3 regions of the Peribacillus sp. ACCC06369 genome follow, and region 2 is predicted to be linked to each of the others. Evidence: riboswitches for the same ligand, from Rfam matches in the RefSeq annotation. Region 2 holds a riboswitch; each other region holds the start of a gene.
The links. A riboswitch is a leader RNA that binds a small molecule or an ion and turns the genes downstream of it on or off. The one in region 2 is predicted to bind thiamine pyrophosphate.
Positions count from the first base shown of each region.

Region 1: linked by a shared signal. The riboswitch ahead of QUF78_RS20055 (ABC transporter substrate-binding protein) and the one ahead of thiT (energy-coupled thiamine transporter ThiT) in region 2 are both predicted to bind thiamine pyrophosphate.
Region 3: linked by a shared signal. The riboswitch ahead of tenA (thiaminase II) and the one ahead of thiT (energy-coupled thiamine transporter ThiT) in region 2 are both predicted to bind thiamine pyrophosphate.

Region 1 covers NZ_JAUCEN010000002.1:3,949,657-3,952,793, reverse strand. Annotated here, with positions in the region: gene QUF78_RS20060 (protein-glutamine gamma-glutamyltransferase) at 1-760, opposite strand, end outside; TPP riboswitch at 1,078-1,187, shown strand; gene QUF78_RS20055 (ABC transporter substrate-binding protein) at 1,309-2,313, shown strand; gene QUF78_RS20050 (thiamine-binding protein) at 2,325-2,606, shown strand; gene QUF78_RS20045 (ABC transporter permease) at 2,603-3,137, shown strand, end outside.
Region 2 covers NZ_JAUCEN010000002.1:1,105,145-1,108,281, reverse strand. Annotated here, with positions in the region: gene QUF78_RS06230 (universal stress protein) at 64-585, shown strand; gene thiT (energy-coupled thiamine transporter ThiT) at 664-1,242, opposite strand; TPP riboswitch at 1,348-1,450, opposite strand; gene QUF78_RS06220 (cation diffusion facilitator family transporter) at 1,698-2,582, shown strand; gene QUF78_RS06215 (histidine kinase N-terminal domain-containing protein) at 2,829-3,137, shown strand, end outside.
Region 3 covers NZ_JAUCEN010000002.1:2,298,821-2,301,957, forward strand. Annotated here, with positions in the region: gene QUF78_RS12080 (AMP-binding protein) at 1-128, shown strand, start outside; gene QUF78_RS12085 (SDR family NAD(P)-dependent oxidoreductase) at 180-926, shown strand; TPP riboswitch at 1,062-1,190, shown strand; gene tenA (thiaminase II) at 1,327-2,010, shown strand; gene QUF78_RS12095 (ECF transporter S component) at 2,024-2,608, shown strand; gene QUF78_RS12100 (ABC transporter ATP-binding protein) at 2,621-3,137, shown strand, end outside.

The sequences.
Region 1 (3,137 bases), 2.8 Mb from region 2:
CGGGCATTGCACGAGGGGTGTTTTCCAGGAATTGGCTATAGAAGGAACTATCCAAGCTAATGATATGCGTTGTCAGGGATGCCGAAATGGTGGCATTCGGCTTTCTATTGCTATTTAATTCATCGATGATTCCTTGTGCAGTGGTAATCCCGATCCCGTGTCCATAAAAGAGGTTGTTCCCTAATAATATGGCATTTTCACCTTGCCATTCAGGAGTTTCCTCGTCGTGATCAGGGTTTTCGAAGTAAACGCAATCCCCTGGTAAATAATCCGTTCCTTGATGAATATTAAGAGCCATATTGCTTGGAGGGCGAAAGTCATATAGAAATAGGTTTGAAAAAAGATAGTCAAAATTCCTAGGGCCGATTAAATCCAAAATGGCCTTTAAAAAAGTGACGACTATCGCTGTACCGCATTCGAAGGCGTAAAGCCTTCCATTCAAGAAAATGTCCAGGAGTGCAGCATGAGGGGCAATCCCTGGCTGAAGGGTAAATGTGCCATCCTTTGAAACGCGCCAATATTGTTCATTGCTTGCCGATTCATCAAGTGTGGAAAATTCTGGACCACTTTTATCTAACGAAATGGCGGCATCGATGACTCGGTGCCTCAGTTGTATATCGAAATTAAGGTATCCGAAGTTCCGGTATTCAAAAGCGTTAGAATCTTCCGCCAGCAATTGGAGAATTTCAAGCGATGTATCAGATACTATACCTGGTTGGATTTGACTGACATCTAACCATTTGTGATTAATCTTTATCATGACCATATCCACCTTTTGCTTATGAAATGAAGGGTTTATAAAACCAGTACACAAAAAAGTCTACAGGTTATGCTCATTATATGAATGCATGCAAAGAAATGACCATTTGGAGCGTTTCAGGCATGAGGGCAACCGAGAATGATTGGTATGGCAAAAGGGATGATCATTTTGCTAACAATGATTATCATTCCAAAAAGATGTTTTGGTGGCTGTGCTAAACATTTAGAAGGAATACCTTTCCAATTAGGGAGAAGGAGCAAATTAGTATTCCCTTTTCTGAATGAATTGATATAATGAGAGAGAAAAGTTCATATGTGCGAGAAATGTAGGGGGGCCAGTAAAGCTGGCTGAGATTGCGTCCTTTAGATGCTGACTCTTTGAACCTGATCTGGATGATGCCAGCGGAGGGAACATATTATTACTGACTTTCTGTTTTGTATGTTAACGTCCGAATTCATCTTCGGGCGTTTTTTGTATTTTTATAGACCCTGGCGCCCCATTATGGTTCCGGCATATGGATCTTATATGATGTGTAGGAGGATAATAACTTGAATAAATTCTTACCACTGTTGACTTCGTTGTTCCTTTTGGCTGGATGCGGTGCAGGCGGAACTAATGAAAAAGAAGAAGCATCTAAAAATGAAGGCAATAAAGAATTAAAAAAGGTATCGGTCGTACTCGATTGGACACCGAATACAAACCATTCAGGTTTGTATGTAGCCAAGGAAAAAGGATATTTTAAAGAACAAGGTCTGGATGTGGATATTATCATGCCAGGTGAAGCTGGAGCTGATAAGCTTGTCGCTTCAGGGAAATCCGAATTTGGCGTGGGCTACCAGGAGGGCATTACGCAGGCCCGCGTGCAAGGCGTCCCGATTGTTTCGGTAGCTGCTGTCATCCAGCACAATACCTCTGGATTTGCTTCACCTGAGGCAAAAAACATTAAAACACCCAAGGATTTTGAAGGAAAAACGTATGGTGGCTGGGGGTCTCCGGTTGAAAAGGCCATTATTGATTCACTAATGAAAGAAGAAAATGCGGATGTAAATAAAGTGGATATAGTGAATACAGGAGACACGGATTTTTTCACTTCGGTTAAAAGGGATATAGATTTTGCCTGGATATATTATGGGTGGACAGGTATTGAGGCAGAGTTGCGAAATGAAAAGCTTAATATGGTTTACTTAACCGAATACTCGGATAAGCTCGATTACTATACACCTGTTTTGACAACGAATGAAAAGATGATAAAAGAGGATCCCGAGACTGTTAAAGCATTCGTTCATGCAGCTTCGAAAGGGTACCAGTTTGCGATAAAGAACCCTGGTGATGCAGCAGACGTGCTAATTAAGTCTGCCCCGGATCTTGATGCAAAACTAGTGAAGAAAAGCCAGGAGTGGCTTGCGGCTAAGTATCAGGATGATGCTCCGCGTTGGGGTGAACAAAAGCTTGAAATTTGGAAGAATTACAGTGATTGGATGACGGAAAATAAGCTTCTTGAAGGTGATTTCAATCCTGAAAAAGCATTTACCAATGAATTTTTACCAAAATAGGAGGAAATACAATGGCCAATTCATTAATTAGTATACAAATTATTCCTAAAGGGGATGTCATCCCTTTGGTTGACGAAGCAATCAAGATCATTGATGAATCAGGTATCAAGTATGAAGTTCACCCGCTAGAAACGACAATGGAGGGTGAGCTTTCCGAACTTTTTGCCGTGATAGAAAAAATGAATGTAAGAATGATTGAATTAGGCTCGCCGAATGTCATATCCCAAGTGAAAATATTATATCAGCCGAGCGGAATTACGATGGATACGTTAACGGAGAAATATCGGGCATGACCGGAAGGGTAATTTGGAAGAAGGGGGCTCCCTTCTTTCTTTTATTATTGTTGCTGATAATATGGGAGTCAGTGACAGTCTTATTAAAGGTTGAAAAATGGCTGCTTCCCGCTCCGTCGGCCATTTTCATTGAAGGAATTGAGTCGTCCCAGAATCTTTTTGGTCACCTTTCATCAACAACTGAGCTTGCGTTATCGGGTTTTTTTATTGGAAGCTGCATTGGATTATTAATCGCAGCAATCCTACATCTGTTTCCAGGCGTAAAGGACGCGGTTTACCCTCTGCTCATACTATCACAAAATATACCTATCATAGTTTTGGCACCGCTTTTAGTAATTTGGTTTGGCTTTGGCATGATGCCTAAGTTAATCGTCATTTCGCTAGTATGTTTTTTTCCGGTTGCGGTTGCTTCATTGGACGGTTTTCGCCAGACACCATACGAACTCAAGCATTATTTCAAGATGATGGGAGCGGGAAAAAACCAGTTATTTTGGAAGCTTGAACTTCCTCACTCGATCCCGTTCATTTTCT
Region 2 (3,137 bases):
GGCGTGAAACATTTAAAAGTGGGTATAACACTTTAAAGACTTATAAATGGGAGAGATGAAATTATGAAAGACATAAAAAATATTGTCGTCGCTTTTGATGGAAATGAAGAGAGTACACGGGCCGTGGAATATGGAGCAACAATCAAACAGGCCTTTCCTGAAGCTGAGCTGACCGTAGTCCATGTCCTAAGTGATAAGGTTGAACAGAGTATCATGGGAAACGTCACAGCTCCTGGATTTGTACCCGCTGCAGGATTTTATGTCGATCCCGTCCAGACACATCCCGTCGTTGAAGTTGAACAGCGAGAACAAAAGGTAATTGACACCCCTTCCCCCGTCGAGAATAGTGTTCGGAACGCAGAAAGTAATACGTTGAGATTGCTAAGTGAATGTCAAGTCAAGGGGAAATTCGAGATATTGGAAGGACATGCGCCAGATAGCATATGTGAATATGCAGAAAGAACTGCGGCCGACCTCATCGTCGTCGGCAATAGCTCTAAAAGCGGTTTGGAAAAATTCTTTCTTGGAAGTACAAGTAGTTCAATTGCGAAAAACGCACCCTGTTCGGTATTCATTGCAAAATGAGATTGAGCCGGTTCGCCCTGTACGTATCGTTTGATCATTCCGAAAAAAGCCGGATTCTTGTAGAATCCGGCTTTTTTGTTAATAGGCTTTTTTCAGTAATACATTTGAAGCTGCCGAATATAACATCATCACCACAATGGCCGATAAAATAAAACTGATCAGCATATAAGTCCCATTATAAATGAATGAATAAACCGCTACTGGCTGTCCTTTTGGTGCTGCAGATCCAAAAAACACGATTCCAGAAGTGAAATGACATAGAAACCTCAGGAAACTTCCCAAAAACATGCCGCCAATCCCGTATAATTTCGCTTTGGAACGCTTTTCCTCTTTATAGCTGTTTACAAACTTGTTCATGAATACACCGGATATCCCGACAACCATAAAGGCAAGATAATAATCAATGAAGCCTTGGATCGGTGTTCCGATCCATGCTGTACCACTGACAATCTGCAATAGTCCAAGTAACAATCCGGCTAACATCCCACCTTTTATGCCCCAACGATATGCCATCAGAAAAATAGGTACCATGGCTATTGAAATCGAACCCCCTTGAGGCCAGATTCTTGAAAAAATGAATCCAGAGACCATATCCAGTAATAAAGCCAATGATGCAAAAATGGCGACCTCTGTCATGAATAACGTTTTATTTTTCATCAAGCCACTCCTTTCTCCAAAAGCGAAAAAATGTCCATGAGTTCCCCCTGCCAATTTTGCGCAAAAAAAAGCAACACCGGGGCGGTAATGGATGCCCAGTATTGCTTGTATCCAAAACCACATCCCTACGCTAGTGCTAACTATCAGGTTCATAGGGTCTGAACTCAACCGTTCACTCTCAGCCTTTTTGGCTCCCCTTGTGGAAGTATTTATTTTTCGATCCTCGGTTAGAATATACTACTAGTTTCTTTAATTGACAACTAAAGAAACAGTATATGTCAACAACTTGTCATTCCCATTTTATGGCGATATTCTTTCTTATAACCAACTTCTTTACATACCTTCAATACACCTGCAATTAAACAAGTTAGATGGCTAAATACGACAATTTTTCTATAGACTCACTAAGGTTTGTTTTGTTATCTTTATTAAACCTAATTTACATAGGGGAGGGAATGGACATGGATAAACATTCGATTTCAGCTGAAAAAGGCGCCTACATAAGCATTGCCGCTTACATATTCTTGTCTGCCCTTAAATTGTCATTTGGTTATTTCGGTGATTCTAAAGGACTTTGGGCAGATGGTTTAAATAATACGACCGATATCATCGCTTCCATAGCCGTATTGATTGGTTTGAAAATTTCGAAGAGACCTCCAGATGATAATCATTCATATGGACATTTACGGGCGGAAACCGTAGCCTCGTTGGTAGCTGCCTTCATTATGATCACCGTAGGCCTGCAGGTTGTATTCAGTGCTGTAGAATCCTTCTTCCAGCAAGATTCAACAACCGTTCCCAATATGCTTACCGGTTATGTCGCCCTATTCTCTGCAATCTTCATGTACGGAATCTACCGTTATAACTTAGCATTAAGTAAAAAGATCAACAGCTCTTCCATCTACGCCGTTGCACAGGATAATCGTTCCGATGCCCTTGTCAGTGTTGGTGCTTTCATTGGAATCATCGGTACTAAGATGGGAATCCCTTGGCTTGATGCAATAGCTGCAGCAGTCGTGGGGGTCATCATATGCAAAACGGCCTGGGATATCTTTCGGGATGCCTCCATCTCTTTAACCGATGGTTTCGACGAGCAGCTCCTGCAAAAGATCGGTCAAACCATTATATTGACAGAAGGTGTAAAAGACATGAGTGAAATTAAGGCCCGTATGCACGGAAGTGAAATCCTGCTCGAAACTACCGTTCATGTTAACCCTCTTTTGACCGTCATCCAAGGTCACGATATTACGGTTAAAATCGAAGAGAATCTTTTGAAGGAATATAATATCCAGCATGTGATCGTTCATATCGAACCATATGCATTTCATAAAAAAAGGTAACCGTCATTAACTTTACGGATACCTTTTTTTATTATTAATTCATGTAATCACTGTAATAAAACTGTGTCAAAAAAAGGTATTTATCGATTGATTGACGAATATTTATCCAATTGACACATGTTAAAAGAACTCTAATCTGTTATCATAAAAGCGAGATGTAATTATTTTAATATTTTGTAATTTTTTTCTAATACATTAATTTCTGGGTCAAAAGTAAATTCATTTTCCTACAGTATGGAGGGCAAAATGGTATCTAATCGAGAAATGACCATTCACTTTTTATCTTCTCAAAAAAGCAGTATCATATCCAAATGGAAAGATGAGTTGCTGCATTTACCGGACGGATATATGGGATATTTTAAAGGAGAAGTGGAAAATATCTTTAATCTGCTAATGGATCAGCTTGGAAAACCGGATACTGACATAGACGATGTACTGAAGGTCGTAGGGGGAAAAATTGCGTCTGATCGAGTTAATAAGCAATTGGATATGGAAAATTTCTTTTCCACTGCAACCATCGGCAGATCCATCATCATTGAGCACGTTTTGAATTCA
Region 3 (3,137 bases), 1.2 Mb from region 2:
GTTTGGCCAAACAATATTGGCCTGAATTTCTTGAAATAATGGATGACTTTCCTCGTACGGCAAGCGGGAAAATCCAGAAATTCCGGCTCCGGGAAATGATAAATGAAAAGATAATAGACAATATATAAGCAGCTCAAATAAATCCATATTGACTAAATGGTGAAAGTGGAGGGAATATGATGAATAAAAGAATGGCATTTATCACAGGTGCCGGGAGCGGAATTGGCAGAGAGATTGCAAAAAAATTGGCTTCTCGCAATTTTAACATCATCGTGGCTGATATAAATCTTAAAAATGCAGAGGAAACGGTTTCTATAATCGAAAAGTCGGGTTTTGAAGCCAGAGCGGTCCATTGTGATGTAACGAAATTAGAAAGTGTTAAAAAAGCCGTTGAAGAATCAGTGAACCATTATCAAAGAATAGATATATTGGTTAATAATGCAGGCTGGGATAAGGTGGAACCTTTTTTAAAAAGTGATCCAAGCACTTGGAAAAGGATTATCGATATTAATTTACTTGGGCAGATCCATACTTGCAAGGAAATTTTACCTCTTATGATTGAAAATGGTTACGGCAAGGTAGTAAATATTGCATCAGATGCAGCTAGGGTCGGATCAAGTGGAGAGGCAGTTTATTCGGCTGCTAAGGGAGGGGTGATTGCCTTCACAAAAACGATAGCAAGAGAAATGGCACGTCACAAACTCAACATCAATTGTGTTGCACCAGGCCCTGCTGATACTCCTTTATTTCAAGAAATAGGCTCTTATAATGTTGGTATAGCAAGCGCCTTGGAAAAAGCTATTCCATTCCGTCGGCTAGCTCAACCCGAGGACATTGCCAGTGCTGTTGCCTATTTCGTTTCGGAAGATGCAGGGTATATTACGGGGCAAACTCTTTCCGTAAATGGTGGATTAACAATGGTTTAATTGATCGTGGTTAGGTGAGTATGCAAGATTGAAAGGCTAGTAATCCTAAAGCAATATAGCTTGAAAACTTTTTCTAATCGTTTGACAATTGGATTTATCGTGTTAATATAAAGGCAAATGAATTATATATACAATTTGTACCACTAGGGGTGCTTTATAGGTGAAATTTGGTTTTACCTGAGAAGCTGAGATTAAAGTATGACTTTAAGACCCTTAGAACCTGATCTGGTTTATACCAGCGTAGGGAAGTGGGGTCTGGGACAATACGTTTCTGTATTATTTCAAGTACAACCACTTTCTTTACGTTAAAGAAAGTGGTTTTTTATTTGCAAAAAAAGAGGTGATTTAAGGTTTTTATCCCGTATCATTCATTGAAAAATAGAATTTGGAGGTAATGGACATGAAGTTTTCAGAGGAAATCCGCCAGGAAGTTGATCATATTTGGGAAGCTAGTTTTAATCACCCGTTTGTTGCAGGAATTGGAGATGGCACATTGCCATTAGAGTGTTTTCGTTTTTATGTCATGCAAGATGCCTATTATTTATCTCATTTTGCTAGAGTTCAAGCTTTAGGAGCAGTAAAGGCAACAGACTTACATACAACAAGCAGGCTTGCCGGCCACGCACAAGGAACATATGAAGCGGAGTTGAAGCTTCATGAAAATTTTTCTGAGAGATTAGGCATCACAAAAGAAGAAAGGGAAAATTTCAAACCCGCCCCGACTGCTTATGCTTATACTTCCCATATGTATCGTGCGGCTTATTCTGGACATTTAGGGGATGTTATTGCAGCTATCTTGCCATGTTACTGGCTGTATTATGAAATTGGCGAAAAGCTGCAAGGGTGTGAACCGGAAGAGCCGATTTATCAAGAATGGATAGCGGCTTACGGAGGAGAGTGGTTCCGCTCTTTGGTGGAAGAACAAATTGCGAGGCTTGATGAGATTGCTGAAAAAGTAACAGATGAAGATAAGGAAAGAATGAAGGAACATTTTATCCTTAGCAGCCAATATGAATACTCATTTTGGGAAATGGCTTATCGCTTAGAGACATGGCCTGTTCATAAGGAAATACTGGAAGTATAAAGGAGAATGAAACATGAAAAAAGGATTGAAATTAACGGATATATTAGTCACTATCGTGATTGCCGTAGCATTTGGAATCGTTTATATCCTTTGGGGTTCGATATATTATTCCGTTAAACCATTAGGATTACATCTAGATCAACTTATTTATGGAATGTGGTTTATTGCTGGCCCCGTTGCCTTTTTGATTTTACGGAAACCGGGTGTAGCACTTCTGGCAGAGATAGCTGCAGCTTCCGGTGAATTCTTTCTGGGTTCACCATGGGGGCTGACCGTACTCTTATATGGGGTGGTCCAAGGTTTGTTCGCTGAACTGCTGTTCATGGCGTTCAGATATAAAAAATTCAATATGTCGGTGGCCGTTTTAGCTGCGGTGGCTTCCTGCCTGGGATCAGTCATCATGGATTTTGCATACGGGGAAATAGGTGCGCTCTCCCTTTGGAATCTATCGTTATTCATGATTGCGAGGTTCTTGGGTTCCATATTCTTTGCAGGTGTAACAGCTTATTATCTAGTTAAAGTCCTGGAAGCAACAGGAGTAACTAATCTTGTTCGTCCAGTTTCAAGTAAAGATTATGCAGAACTGGACCAAAAGTAGAGGTTGATGGCCATGGAACGAATCGTTCATGTTGAGAAGTTAAGAATGAAATTTCCAGGTGATGAGTCATTGATTTTCAAGGACTTATCCGTCTCATTTGATAAAGGTGAAAAAGTTCTATTGTTGGGACCATCAGGATGTGGTAAGTCGACTCTTTTGCAAGTATTAAGCGGATTGATTCCGAATTCCATAGAAGTTCCGATGAAGGCGGAAGAATTGAAGTGTCCTTCTTCATGGGGATATGTTTTTCAAGACCCTGATAGTCAGTTTTGCATGCCGTTTGCTGATGAGGAAATTGCCTTCGTCCTTGAGAATCTTTCCGTCCCTAAAAAAGAAATGAAAGAGAAGATCCAAAAACATATCCGTGAGGTAGGATTGAATCTAGACGATATCCATACAAGTATTGATACATTATCAGGCGGGATGAAACAGCGTCTGGCCATTGCTTCAGTATTGGTCCTTGAACCGGAAGTGATATTTTTAGATGAACCAACCGCCATGCTCGATCCGGAAGGAACAAAAGAAATCT